2 regions of the Methylophilus sp. DMC16 genome follow, and region 1 is predicted to be linked to the other one. Evidence: riboswitches for the same ligand, from Rfam matches in the RefSeq annotation. Region 1 holds a riboswitch; the other holds the start of a gene.
What was found. Region 1 has a riboswitch for cobalamin ahead of nrdA (class 1a ribonucleoside-diphosphate reductase subunit alpha). Riboswitches for the same ligand answer to the same signal wherever they lie in the genome.
Positions count from the first base shown of each region.

Region 2: another riboswitch for cobalamin. It lies ahead of ACT53D_RS09520 (TonB-dependent receptor); the one in region 1 lies ahead of nrdA (class 1a ribonucleoside-diphosphate reductase subunit alpha).

Region 1 covers NZ_JBQUZC010000001.1:1,471,651-1,479,156, reverse strand. The annotation lists gene ACT53D_RS06940 (TonB-dependent siderophore receptor) at 1-1,341, shown strand, start outside; gene ACT53D_RS06935 (PepSY-associated TM helix domain-containing protein) at 1,356-2,588, shown strand; cobalamin riboswitch at 2,674-2,894, shown strand; gene nrdA (class 1a ribonucleoside-diphosphate reductase subunit alpha) at 3,073-5,352, shown strand; gene nrdB (class Ia ribonucleoside-diphosphate reductase subunit beta) at 5,562-6,695, shown strand; gene yfaE (class I ribonucleotide reductase maintenance protein YfaE) at 6,852-7,265, shown strand; gene ACT53D_RS06915 (hypothetical protein) at 7,366-7,506, opposite strand, start outside.
Region 2 covers NZ_JBQUZC010000002.1:272,523-280,028, reverse strand. The annotation lists gene ACT53D_RS09530 (hypothetical protein) at 1-193, opposite strand, end outside; gene ACT53D_RS09525 (TonB-dependent receptor domain-containing protein) at 281-2,152, opposite strand; gene ACT53D_RS09520 (TonB-dependent receptor) at 2,222-4,153, opposite strand; cobalamin riboswitch at 4,291-4,502, opposite strand; gene ACT53D_RS09515 (hypothetical protein) at 4,593-4,829, shown strand; gene ACT53D_RS09510 (cell division protein ZapA) at 4,832-5,134, shown strand; gene ACT53D_RS09505 (DUF2237 family protein) at 5,418-5,777, opposite strand; gene ACT53D_RS09500 (EVE domain-containing protein) at 5,846-6,310, shown strand; gene ACT53D_RS09495 (GGDEF domain-containing protein) at 6,345-7,506, shown strand, end outside.

The sequences.
Region 1 (7,506 bases):
GTGAGCAGCCCCTTTGGCAAAATTTCCACCAGCCGATATGTGGGGGAGCCTGGCCTGGATAAATACGTGCAGGAACGGTATTCGGTGGGCTACCAGTTTGAACATGCGTTTAATGAGCACTTGACCCTGCGCCAAAACCTGCGCTACCAGCAACTGCGCACCGATGCCATTTCAACCTATTTGGTGAGCTTACGCGCAGACCAGCGCAGCATTAACCGGGCAGCGATGGGCACCGATGAAAATGTCGACAATGTGGTGGTGGATACGCATCTGCAAGGGCACTGGTCACATGGCATGTTTGAGCATACGGTGCTGGCGGGGATAGACAGCCAGCGCCTGGATAACCATGTGCTGCGTACATCAGGGACGGCGAGTCCGCTGGATCTGTATACGCCGGTGTATGGAGCGACGCCGGTGAATCTGGTGCTGTCAGCCAATTTGAAGCAACAGCAACGCCAAACCGGGATTTACTTGCAGGACCAAGTAAAAATTGACCGCCAGTGGGTGGCGACCCTCGGGGTTCGTCAGGACCATACCCGCATGCAAACAGATAATGTGCTGAGCCCTGCCGCCTCGTCCTCGCAACGCGATCAGGCCGAAACCTGGCGCAGCGGCCTGGTTTACCTGGCGGAGAATGGCCTGGCGCCGTATGCCAGTTACACGGAGTCGTTTTTACCGGTGATCGGCACCATGTTTGATGGCAAGGCCTTCGCCCCTGAAACCGGCAAACAATATGAACTGGGCATCCGCTACCAGCCTAAAGACAGCCAGACACTGTTGAGCGCGGCCGTCTTTGATTTGCGCCGCCAGAACGTGACCACGACTGACCTGCAGCATCCTTTGTTTAATCTGCAGAATGGGGAGGTGCGTACCCGCGGGCTGGAGCTTGAAGCCAAGACTCAGTGGGACGCCTGGTCGCTGATTGGTAGTTATACTTATATGCTGCCTGAAATCACGCGCAGTAATAATAGCTTGCAGGGGGTGCCGTTCCAGGGCAAAGATCCTAACCATGTGCCTCACCATACCGCCGCATTATGGACCGACTACCGCTTGCCTGGCGGCTGGGTGCCGGGCATGGTCGTCGGCGGCGGCGTGCGTTACACCGGTAGCCGTTTTGGTAACGATGCAAACACCTTCAAGCTGCCGTCTTATACACTGGTAGACTTGGCGGTCCGTTATGATTTGTCCCAGCTGGGCACAAGCTGGAAAGGCTGGCAGTTTGCACTCAATGCCAGTAATTTGTTTGATAAGGAGTATGTGGCCAATTGTGCATACAGTGGCGACGGTTGCAAATGGGGCTACCGTCGTAATGTGATGGCCAATTTAAATTTTCAATGGTAACGAGACACGCACTTGTGGTTTGGCATCGCTGGGTAGGCCTGGCGATGGCCGCTTTTTTGGTCATTGCCGGCTTTACCGGCGCCATCATCGCTTTTCAGGATGAGCTCGATGCATGGCTCAATCCACACCTGTATCAAGCGTTATCGCAACCAGGCCAACCCATGCTGGACGTGTACCAGCTGCAAGCGCAGGCGCAACAGCAGGCGCCCGCCAATACCCGGGTCGATGAATTGCAATTCAAACTGCCACAAATCGCGCTGGAAGATCACCACGCAGAAGCCGTGATCTTCCGCCTCACGCCTGTGGATCCGCAGGCCAGCATCCCGGCAGATCAACTGTTTATCAACCCGCAATCAGGTAAGGTGCTGGGGTCACGCTTATCCACGGCGGGTCCTTTCCAGCGCGAGACGCTATTACCGTTTTTGTATAAGTTGCATTATTCGCTGGCTTTGCCCGGTGTCAGCGGCCGCCTCATCATGGGCATCGTTGCCGTGCTGTGGACGCTGGATACCTTTGTGGCGTTTTTCCTCACCTTGCCCCGGCGGCAGCCACAATCCAAAAGCAGTTACTGGCAACGCTGGAAACCGGCCTGGCTGGTCAAATGGCAAGCTTCGACCACGCGTATCAACTTTGACCTGCACCGTGCAGTCGGGCTCTGGCTGTGCAGCGTGTTGCTGGTCTTTGCCTGGTCCAGCGTCATGTTCAACCTGCGCGAGCAGGTCTATCTGCCCATCATGACCAAGCTGATGCCGTTTGATTTGTCCTGGCGCAGCATCCCCAAATTGCCGCAACCGCTGACCAGCCTGCCCATGCCCTGGCCGCAGGCTCACCAGTTGGCGCAGCAAGCCATGCAAGGCTTTGCAAAAAATCATCAGCTGCAGATTGATTACGAAGACCGTTTGCGTCTGGATCGCGAGCGCGGCGTGTACCAGTATTTTGTGCATAGCTCGGCCGATTTGCGGCAAGACCGGGGCAATACGGCCATTGCGATAGATGCCTATACCGGTGAAATCAAAGGCCACTGGCTGCCGACGCAAGACCAGTCCGGGAACACTTTTAGCAACTGGCTGGGTGCTTTGCATATGGGGCAGGTGTTTGGCCTGCCATACCGTATTTTTGTCTGTGTTACTGGACTCTCGCTGGTGATGATTTCAGTCACGGGCGTGCTGATCTGGAGTAGAAAGCGCCAATCGAGTCGAGTGATTGAAACACTGCAACGCAAAAAATGGCACCGTTCGCTTTCCTAAAAAAATATATTCAGGCAAAACAATCACTTAGTGTCTCATAACAACATATTGTGTTTTTGTGTGTTGAAAATGCATATATATTGATTTATAGTCACGTCCATACGGTATACGGGCACTGATCAGTGCCTGTCTTTAAAAGGGAATCTGGTGCGCGATGGCGATGGCCATTGTCAAGCCAGAGCTGCCCCCGCAACTGTAATCAGCGAGTTGTTTGCTGCTTTGCTCGCCACTGAAGCGATTCGGGAAGGCCAAGGCAAACAATCATGACCTGAGAGCCAGGAGACCTGCCGTGATTTTTTCTTGTTAACGTTTGAGGCGGGGTGTCCTCGGCAGATGCAGTGAGTCCTGTACTGATTGCAAGTCTGGTCTTTAAACGGGTGCAGGTTTTTTCTTTGATTGCTCGACAACGGGTAGGCTATTGCCAGAAAAAATGCGCCCCGCAGCCAGTGCCGTGTCTCTTCCGCCGCCAGCACTGGGAGCCACCATGACACAATACGAATCCATGCAAGCCACGAAACGTGATGGCCGCAAGGAACCGATTAACCTCGACAAGATTCATCGCGTCATTGACTGGGCCGCGCAAGGCCTTAACAATGTGTCGGTGTCACAGGTGGAGCTCCGTTCGCATATCCAGTTTTATGATGGTATCCGCACCGACGATATCCATGAAACCATCATCAAATCTGCTGCCGACCTGATTTCGGAAGAAACCCCGGATTACCAGTACCTGGCTGCACGCCTGAATATTTTTCACCTGCGCAAAATTGCTTACGGCCAGTTTGAGCCACCGCATTTGTTTGACCATGTGACCAACCTGACAGCGCTGGGCAAATACGATCCGCACCTGCTCAAGGATTACAGCCGCGAAGAGTTCGATACGCTGAATGGCTACTTGGACCACTGGCGCGACATGAATTTCTCTTATGCCGCCGTCAAGCAGCTTGAGGGCAAATACCTGGTACAAAACCGCGTCACCAAAAAGATCTACGAGAGCCCGCAGTTCCTGTACATTCTGGTGGCGATGAGCCTGTTTGCCAACTACAAGGGCCAGGCGCGTCTCGATTACATCAAGCGTTTTTATGATGCGGTGTCTACCTTCAAGATCTCACTGCCGACGCCAATTATGTCTGGCGTGCGGACGCCGACACGCCAGTTCAGCTCTTGCGTGCTGATTGAGTGTGACGACAGTCTCGATAGCATCAACGCCACTTCCAGCGCGATTGTGAAATACGTGTCGCAGCGCGCCGGTATCGGCGTCAACGCAGGCCGTATCCGTGCGCTGGGCAGTGAAATTCGTGGCGGTGAAGCACAGCACACCGGCTGCCTGCCGTTCTATAAGCTGTTCCAGTCTGCGGTCAAATCCTGCTCACAGGGCGGGGTACGCGGCGGGGCGGCGACGTTGTTCTACCCATTGTGGCACCTTGAGGTTGAATCCCTGCTGGTCCTCAAAAACAACCGTGGTGTGGAAGAAAACCGCGTGCGCCACCTCGACTACGGCGTGCAGATCAACCGCCTCATGTACCAGCGCCTGATCAAAGGTGAACAGATCACCTTGTTTTCGCCGCATGATGTGCCCGGCCTGTATGACGCGTTTTTTGCCGATCAGGATACCTTTGAGCGCCTGTATACCCAATACGAAGCCGATGACAGCATCCGCAAGCGCAGCTTGCCTGCCGTAGACTTGTTCTCGCTCATGATGCAAGAGCGCGCCGGTACCGGCCGTATCTACATCCAGAACGTGGACCATTGCAACACGCATAGCCCGTTTGACCCGGCTGTTGCGCCAGTGCGCCAGTCCAACCTGTGTATGGAAATCGCACTGCCGACCAAGCCACTCAATGACATCAACGACACCGAAGGCGAAATTGCGCTGTGTACCCTGTCAGCCTTTAACCTGGGCGCGCTGGAATCCCTGGACGAGCTCGAAGGTCTGGCCGACCTCGTGGTTCGTGCATTAGATGCCTTGCTCGAATACCAGGATTACCCAGTCAAAGCCGCGCTCAACGCCACCAATAAGCGCCGTTCACTGGGCGTGGGCGTGATCAACTATGCTTATTATCTGGCCAAAAACGGCACCAGCTACACTGACGATGCTGCGCTGGGCCTGACCCACCGCACGTTTGAAGCGATTCAATACTATTTACTCAAAGCTTCGGTGCAGCTGTCACGCGAGTTTGGTGCCTGTGGTGCGTTTAACGAAACCACTTATGCCAAAGGCATTTTACCGATTGATACCTACAAAAAAGATCTCGACGCCGTGTGCAGCGAGCCGCTGCATCTGGATTGGGAAAGCCTGCGTCAAGAGATTCAAAAAGATGGCCTGCGTAACTCTACATTGACCGCGCTGATGCCTTCCGAGACTTCCAGCCAGATTGCCAATGCCACCAACGGCATTGAGCCACCGCGTGGCCTGGTCTCGGTCAAGCAATCCAAAGACGGCATCTTGCGCCAAGTGGTGCCTGAGATTGACCGCCTGCGTAACCAGTACCAGTTGTTGTGGCGCATCCCCAGCAATGACGGCTACCTCAAGCTGGTGGGCGTGATGCAGAAGTTTGTCGATCAATCGATTTCAGCCAACACCAACTACGACCCAACCCGTTTTGAAGGCGGCCGCGTGCCGATGAAGCAACTGCTGAAAGACCTGCTGCAAGCTTACAAACTCGGCGTTAAAACACTGTACTACCACAACACCCGCGATGGTGCGAGCGAGGGCGGTACGGAAGCCGAGGACGATGGGTGTGCCAGCGGAGCCTGCAAAATTTAAATAAGCATTGACTCAGTGGCTGCGCGGGCAAATTGCTGCGTTGTGCGGTGCGCGAAATCCTCATGTACTCTCGTGTACATTCCGGTTTCTGTGCTCCGTACGCCTTGCACTTTATCCCGCTCGCTCACTGATTCAACGCTTATTGCAGTGGGGTAATAAGTACAATTTAAAAACAGTTTGAGCATTAAACTTAAACATTAGGAACACAGATGGCCTACAGCATCTTCACCAAAACCGATAACGATCAACTCAAAGAACCCATGTTCTTTGGGCAGCCCGTCAATGTGGCGCGTTACGACCAGCAGAAATATCCGGTATTCGAGAAGCTGATCGAGAAGCAACTCTCCTTCTTCTGGCGCCCGGAAGAGGTTGACGTGTCGCAAGACCGTTCCGATTACCAGAATCTGCCCGAGCACGAAAAGCATATTTTTATCAGCAACCTCAAGTATCAGACCTTGCTGGATTCGATTCAGGGCCGTAGCCCCAACGTGGCCTTGCTGCCACTGGTGTCCCTGCCTGAGCTGGAAACCTGGATTGAAACCTGGGCGTTTTCCGAGACCATACACTCGCGTTCCTACACCCACATCATCCGCAATATCGTCAATGATCCGTCGGTGATGTTCGACGACATCGTGCGCAATGAAAACATCACGGCACGCGCTTCGGATATCGCACATTATTACGATGAGCTGATCCAGCAAACCATGCTGTACTCGCAGCTGGGCGAGGGCAATCATGTCATCAATGGCGATACCAAAGTGGTCAACAAGCGCGCGCTCAAAAAGCTGCTTTACCGTTGCCTGATGAACGTGAATATCCTCGAAGCCATCCGCTTTTACGTCAGCTTTGCCTGCTCGTTTGCCTTTGCCGAGCGCAAGGTGATGGAAGGCAACGCCAAGATCATCCGCCTGATTGCGCGTGATGAGGCCTTGCACCTCACCGGCACACAGCACATGCTCAACATCATGCGTTCTGGCCAGGATGACGCCGAGTTTGCCGAGATTGCCGCAGAACTGCACACCGAGTGCTTCGAGATGTTTAAATCCGCCGCCGAGCAGGAAAAACTGTGGGCCGAGTACCTGTTTAAAGATGGCTCCATGATTGGCCTCAATAAAGACATTCTTTGCCAGTACGTGGAATACATCACCAACACTCGCATGGCTTCAGTCGGCTTGCCTCCGGCATTCCCCAATGCCAAAAACAACCCGATTCCATGGATCAACACCTGGCTGTCTTCAGACACCGTACAAGTGGCCCCTCAAGAGGTAGAATTAAGTTCTTACTTGATCGGGCAGATTGATTCAGAAGTATCGGCTGACGATCTCAACGACTTTGAGTTGTAATTGGCTGCGCGGGCAAATTGCGGCGTTGTGCGGTGCGCGAAACCCTTATGTACTCTCGCGTACATTGCGGTTTCTGTGCTCCGTACGCCGTGCACTTTATCCCGCGCGCGCATTAATTGATTGTTTCGCTATTGATTTTAACAAGTCATTTTTAAAATGATCACCATACGCAGCCAGCATACCCGCTTCAGCTTGATCCCGCATGAAACCTTGCTGGAAGGCCTGGAGCGCACCGGGCATGAGGTCGAGTACCAATGCCGTGGCGGCTATTGTGGCGCCTGCCGCGTGCGCCTGCTCGATGGTGAAGTTGAATACCTGGAGCAACCGCTGGCATTTATTGCCAGTGACGAAATCCTGCCATGCTGCTGCGTCCCCAAGTCGGATATCCGGCTCGATTGCGAACTGCGCCCCGAGTTGCAGGTGTTTCAGGCGCAAGAAGAGTTGTTCCCGGCACAAGGGTCACTGTTTGATGACCCGTTCCCCAGCACCGATGACAGCCGCGTTAAAAAACTGGTCAGACGGCGCATCCCCAGAGTACGGAGCACGGCCAGTAATTTATCCTTGTTTTAATCCGGCGTTTTAAGCGCGGGCTTTAGCCATTAGCACACAATAAAAAAGGCGCGAAACCATTCGCGCCTTTTTTATGTGCCTGTTTCGTATGCTGCTGTGACTAGCCCGCGGCACGCGGTGCCGGTCGCACCCATTGCATTTTGAGGTTGGGCGCACGTGTATCCAAATCCGCGACCAGCTTGCAGCTCAAAATCTCGCAGCGCCAATACATCTGGCGAATTTTCTCATCCGCTTCGGCACG
Region 2 (7,506 bases), on a different contig from region 1:
GCGCAGCACACAATCCCAGCAAGGCCACAAACACCAGCGTTGAGCGCAGGTAATAACCCGCGATAAAAAACGCTGCATAAGAAGCGCTCGGTAAAAAATCAATCGAAGCAAAATGATGACCACGCGTGATAATGACCATCAAGGCAATGAGAAAGCCAATTGCCAGAGACTGAGTTGAAAGGTTACGTGGCATGCCAACGACTCCAAAATTAAGGTTAATTATAAGACGTGGATTTTAGCCCAATTCGCACGGGCTTGGGCAAAATCCACTTTTCCTGAGTTACTTCAGGTCGTAGTTAAGGCTGATAAAAACATTTGAGCCCATGGTGTTGTAATAAGGGTTGTTGGGTCTTGAAACGGTTTTAGTTGATGCAAGCGCATAGTCTTTGTCCAAGATATTATTTGCTCTAATTTGCAGTTTCCAGTGAGGGTTTATTTGATACCCCAAAGTTGTATTCAAGAGCGCATAGCCACTTAAGCGGAATTGGTTTGCGGCATCGTCGTAACGCATTGATGAAGCTGAAACTTCGCTGTCCCAGTTCCATGGTCCTGATTTGTACTGGAGGATAAAATTGCCATAACGCTGAGCGCGCCTCGCCAAAAGATTATCAGTGGCATCACTACGCGGTGACTGCACTGTCGCATTGGCTGTGACTAGCCATTGCTCAGCAATAGGTAGACTGCCTTCCAACGTGATACCTTGCACTTCTACCTTGCCGGCATTGATTGCACAACCATTGCTGAATCCAGCTGGGCAACCTGAGTTGAGGGTTTGAATAAAGTTGCGGATATGGTTATCAAACACTGTCAGCTTGGCTTGTAATGTTTGACCTTGGTATCGAGCGCTGGCCTCAATATTGTCTGCTTTTTCTGAGGGCAGGTTGGCATTGCCAAAGCTTGGATAATATAGTTGGTTAAAGGTTGGTGCTCTAAAGGATGAGCCATACTGGGCAGTTAAGCGCCATTCTGGGGATAAAGCATAACCATAACCGAGGCCGCCCGTTGTGTAATTGCCAAACTGACTGTTGTAATCTTTTCGCAGTGACAGTTGAGTGCTGTGTGCTTCAAAGCTACCCACGTAGCCTAAAACAAAGGCATTATTGTTGCGATTCCTCTTCAGCAAGTTGCTGCCATTCGATTGAGTTAATACATCTTGTTCCAGCCTGTCATAAGCGAAGGTAAAAGTCCCATGAGTGAGGCTATAGTCGTGTTGCCAGGATAGTTGGCGTTGTTCAGTTTCAATATTGCTATTGAGCGTTGCGCTACTGACGCTAAATGATCGGTCAAAACCAATGTTGTACTCTAATTTGCTGTTCCAGTGCTCAGTCATCGCGTTTTTGAGTGCAACACCATAGCCTTGTTGATGACGTTCCAGATAGTTTCCGCCCGCATAAGCATTATCGTATTCATTATGCCCTTTGCTTTCCAGGTAGTGTATTCCCAAGGAGTGGCCGGGTGCGAATGTCAGATTTGCGTATGTCGAACTGCTAAAGTTGTAATATCCATCTCTATCTTTATCAATCACAGAGGGGGGATGTTTCTTTGCAGAAATCCCACGCGTGTCGTAATTGCTGATTTGTGCACCGAGTTTTAGCGCTTTATAGGCAGTATCGAAGCCAGCATTCCCAGTATATGAGTCATAGCTACCGGCACCCGCACTGCCGTAAAGATGGGTTTTGTTGCCTTTGCCACGCTTCGTGAAAATCTGAACAACGCCGCCGATTGCATCTGAGCCATAAAGGCTAGAAGCAGGGCTGCGTAGAATTTCAATCCGCTCGATGAGTGCCAAGGGGATATTTTCAAAGGCGGTCGTACCAGTCGTCCCGGAATTGATGCGCACGCCATCAACCAATACAATCAGTTGATTGTCATTGGTACCACGTAGTGAAATGTTGCTACTTGTCCCCATGCCACCATTTGTGTAGGTTTGAACGCCTGGTTGCAGTCTCAATAAATCTGCCAAAGCACCGCCTTGTAGGCGGTTAATTTCTTCACTATCAATCACTGTAATATCACCAGTGACTGTTTTGGTTGATTGTGGCGTTCTGCTGGAGGTAACTACGACTTCATCCAGGGAAGTCAGTGTGTTGTCTGCGGCATAGATGTTAAAAGAGATCGTTGTGATAATGCCTAATAATGTTCTTTTTTTCATTTGATTTTCCTTAGCAAGTGTTGGAGGGCACTCAAGAGGGGGCGTGAGTGACGCTAATCAACAATGGAATTAAAAGTCGGCTTTTAGGCCTACTCGCCAAGTACGAACAAAATCTATTGGGTAGAGAGAGTCAACTGCTGTTTGAATATTGTTTTGATGCTCAAATAAATTATTGACTGCAGCAAAAACGGTGTATTGCTGCACCTTAACATTTAACGAAAGATTGGTTGACTCATAACGACTTTGCCTTTGCGTAGCATTGTTTAAAAAATCGTTATAAACGTAAGCTTGTGAGCGCCAAACATGATTGAGATTGAGGTTGGTGTTTGTAAATATTTTCCAATTAATATTTGCAACGAGAGACTGTCTGGGGGCGCCTGGCAGATTCTTATCTTTGATGAGGGTGCCGCTTTCTTGAAGCTCCCTGTCAATAATGGCCTTGGTGTATGTATAAATCAGGCCTACATTAAGCTCATTACTCAGGTGATAAATATCTTGTAACTCAAAGCCGAGTTTATGGCTCTTGTCTAAGTTGGTATTTATACCAAGTACAGATGGGTCATAATAAATCTCGTTATCCAAATTGGCTCTGAAAGCGCTTAATTTGAGGTGGTTGTTTGTAGTTGTGTGGTTGAGACCAATGTTCAGTGTTCTCACTTTTTGTGGTTTGATGAATCCATTGAAAACAACGTTGAATGACGCGTCATAACCGAAAAATCGATTAATGTCTGGAGCTTCAAAAGCGTAGTTGTAATTGCTAAATAATGAGAGGGACGGCATCAATTGGTAGTTGGCACCTAGGTCCCATGCGCTCAATTGGATGGAGCGATTGAGGGAGTCTCCTCCATTCGGGGTATAAGTGTAAGAGACCTGTTCTTTGCGTAATCCCGCTGATAGTGTAAGGTCTTTAATGGATTGCGGTTTGAATTCTGATGATATGAACAATCCGTGGTTATTCTTTTTCGTGAGATCTGAGGATGTTTTAATTGCTCCATTAAAATCTTGGAAGCCCGAAATCACTGACCATTGATCATTCGTGTACTTGTAAGTCGCTTTAGTGCCTTCATAGTCATAATGAGGCCGATAGCTCGGATAGATAGATGCTTTATCCTCACGAAAGTGAGTAATCTCTATCGATGAATCTGTATTGATCTGGTAGTCCAAGCCAATCTGCCACTGGTCTGAATTAAGTTCCTGATGGGTATATGACGTAGCCGGGCGACCATTTTGGGATGGATTGTCCTCAAATTGTGCTTTGGACATCGGATTGGGATAACGCAGATCGTTTTTAGTGCTGGAGCCTTGTGCATAAACAGCTAGTTGCTCTGTTGGTTTGATCCTAAGTTTTACTTGTTGAGTATTTGAGTCGTATGCATCGCGGTGGCCTGTTCTATCTTTGGCGCTAAACCCGTCGTGACTATCATGCGATGCACTCGCCGATAAATCTATGTGCTCACTAGAAAACCCAGCACTAATAGCATGATTGCGTTGCCCATAATTACCAGCACTGGTCATGACAGAGGCCCCGTTTCGGCTTTTCGTGTAAATCTGTATGGCGCCTGCTGTTGCGCCATCACCGTAAAGTACTGACCCACTCCCTTTGCTGATCTCTATTCTTTCAATGTTTGCAAGAGGAATGCCAACCAATAGTTGTGGGCTCATGTCGATATTATTTAAGCGTTGACCATCAACGGTAATCACTACATTTTGATAGCCATTTTCACTCCCATAGCCGCGTAAGTTTATGCTTGGTGTGGCTTTGCTACCGAAGTTGGAGCTAATGTTCAATGAGCTCTGTTGTGCAAGATAGTCGAAGAGAGTACTGGCTCCTGATGCTGCAATTTGTTTTGCTGTATGAATTTCGCTGGCATAAGTGGTTTGTGATTCTTTGCGCTCAAAGCCCGAAGATTTAACACTCACTGAGTCTAGTTCTAAATCTTCAGCAAAGACGGGTGATGCGAATAGCGTAGCCATGACGCTATAAAAAAGCTTTTTTTTCATTTTCTTATCCCTGTATCACATGCGACCCCGCATGTGGGTTGACTTTCAATACCGGGGAATCGACAGAAAATGAATAAATGCATCGCTTGTTGGCAAGCCATGCATTCATTATGATCAGACACCGTCACCCCGCGGTATTGCAATTGGGTTGTAAGGCCGGTCTCCGGGCTGGCAAGTCTTGGTCTATCGCCTTCCCAAGTTTTTACTCAGTGGCATATGGATAGACCCGCACTTGCTTACCGTTGCGGGGGCAGCACAGGCATTGCGAACGAGGTTCGCGCACCTGTTTCCCAGTTTCACCCTTGTCTGCAAGAACGCAGACGCAGGCACCTGACAACTGTTCGGCATTCTAGTCTAAAGCAGTGACTTTGACCAGTTGCATGGTATCTTGCGAGGGGCTTCAAATTCTTAATTTACTTTGAAAAAATGCGCTTAGCTATTGACCACACTCGTTTTTTTAAAAGATAATGGGCTGATGGATGCCGATTTAAAAAGTCTTGAAGAGCGTGTGACGAAGCTGATTGCTTTGTGCAGCCAGCTGCGTGACGAAAACGTGGAGTTACGTCAGGAGGTCACGCGTTTGCATCAGGAGTCACAATCTCTAAAGCTGAACATGACGCAAGCCAGTGTACAGCTGGAGCGGTTGTTGTCGGCATTGCCTGAGGAAGGTCGTTAGTCATGGCCAAACAGCCGATTGATATCGAGATCATGGGCCGCGCGTTTAGCGTGACCTGTACCGACGAAGAGCGCGACAGTTTATTGCAGGCGGTGGGTTACCTTGATGGTAAAATGCGCGAAATTCGTGATGTGGGCAAGATGGTGAGTGTGGAGCGCATTGCGATCATGGCCGCGCTGAACATTACCCATGAGTTGTTGAATACGCGTAGCGGCGGGGTTGATGTGGGCGATGTGAAAAAGCGCATTTCTACCATGCAGCAGCAGATCGATGATGTTTTGTCCGGCCAGCACAAATTATTGTAATCCGCTTCATTTCACAAAATTTTAACCGTCATTAGTATTAAATGACGTATCATAAAAGTGGTGTGCTAAGGCGTTGCCTGAGTCCAAAATTCCTTGAACTAGTCTTTGTTATAGGTTTCGGCTCATCAGGTGCGGTGCGATCGCACTAAGTTGGGCGGTCTTTTAAGACGCCCTTGGCGTGCGAACCTAATGTACCTTAGGCTGTTACCACCTGAACTTTTTTGGTTCAGGATTAGCGGCTCAGGTAACCCCTTAGCACATCCCCTCTCGCACCTTTGTCTTGTTATCTTAAGGCATGGTATTTCAAGTCCGCCAGGCTAATGATTTCCAGGCAGTTTTCGTGGCAAGACTCCAGAATCACTGGCGGCGCGTAACCGGCTTCACTGGCTTCCAGCCATCTTCTCGCACACAGGCACCACCGATCACCAGCCTTGAGCCCGGGAAATGCATAGTCTGGTCTGGGGGTGGACAAGTCATTGCCTTGCGCTTGCGAAAACGCCAGAAACTCATCTGTCATTTCTGCGCAGACGGTATGTTTACCTAAATCTTCCGGGTGGTGACTGCAACAACCATCGCGCATAAAGCCTGTGACTGGTTGCATACTGCAAGGGATCAGAAGGGTGCCTAAAACGTTTTTTGTCATGATTTTCAACTGTGCTCTAACTTGGTTTATGATACTGGCATTTAGATGTGTAAAGAAGGTTTTCAGGCATGGCGCGTTACTGGTTAATGAAATCCGAACCCTCGGATGTCTCCATTGATGATTTGGCGGGATTCCCCAATCAAACTGTAGACTGGTATGGGATACGCAATTATCAGGCGCGAAACTTCATGCGTGACCAGATGAAGGTGGGCGATGGCGTGTTGTTTTATCACTCCAATTGTGCTGAGCCTGGCATCGTCGGCATTTGCGAGGTCAGTACCTTGGCCTATCCCGACCGCTTTCAGTTTGTGCAAGGGCACAAGTATTTTGATCCCAAGTCTACACCGGAAAGTCCACGCTGGGTGAACGTAGATGTCAAGCTCGTGCGCAAAACGCGATTGCTGAGTTTGAAAGAGATGCGGGAAACGCCCGCCCTGGCCACCATGCGTGTCTTGCAAAAAGGGAACCGCTTGTCGATTACCCCGGTCGATCCCAAAGAGTGGGCGTTTATCACGGCCCTGCTCAGCACATAACCTTTTCTTTGGCGACTTTGGCGGCGTACATGATATGAGTATCAGGCGTAGAAAAGCAGTCTTGTATATCCTTGTCGCCGGTTTTATGATCGTTCTGATCGGTGTGCTGCTGTTCCTCTGGATTTATTTTTCCAGTATGCGGGAGATGCACCAGACCACTCGCAATTTCTATGAGCAGTCTTTTACGGTTTCCAACGCTGCGCAGGCGCTGGAGTCTCAGCTGCATCAGATCCGAAGCGATTTGCTCTATGCCACGCTGATTCAGGCGGACAGCGTGCATTTGATCAATACCGTGGCGGCGATTAAGGGGCATGAGGCCGCTGCCCAACAAAAAATCGCCAGCATAGAACGTAATTATTCGGGAGATCGCGCGCCATTACCGCTGCTCAAACAGAATATTCAAGCGCTGGACGAAATGACAGCCTCGGTAATCAAGCAATTGGCTGACGGGCAGTATGCCGAAGCAAGCACCCTGATTGAGACGGCCTGGAATGCGCGCTTTGCCAAGGTGGCAAAGCTCAACGAAGCCATACTCGCGCATGCGGACTTGCGCGCCAACGAGTATGTGGCCGAGAGTGAAAAGCGCATGGAGCGGCACACCCATCAAGGCATCACTTACGCAGCGCTGCTGGTGACCCTGTTTTTGCTGGTAGGCCTCTTTGTTGGGGGCCGCATATACCATTTGCATCTTGAAGCAGACAAATTTGCCTTTACTGACTTTTTAACCGGGATCGCCAACCGGCGGCACTTCATTCATGAGTTGGAGTCAGAAATCAGGCGCTATCAGCGTTATGGCTCCTCGTTTTCATTCGCCATGGTGGACATCGATTTTTTTAAAAAGATTAATGACCAATATGGACATCATGCTGGCGACCTGGTTTTGCAGAACTTCTGCCTGCGCTGCGTGAGTGCCTTGCGTACCAGCGACATGGTTGGGCGTCTGGGGGGCGAAGAGTTTGGTATTCTGATGCCGATGACGGATCTGCATGAAGCGGCACATGTGATTGAGCGCTTGCGCTCGGAAATTGATCACAGTGTGATGAGTGAGCAAGGAGAGCAAATTCACTACACGGCCTCTTTTGGGCTGGTGTCTACCGCGCAATTGGGGACGCAGGATGGCTTGACGCAGCTGATGAAAATGGCAGATTTTGCTTTGTACACGGCCAAGCAGCAGGGCCGTAACCGCGTCTATATTG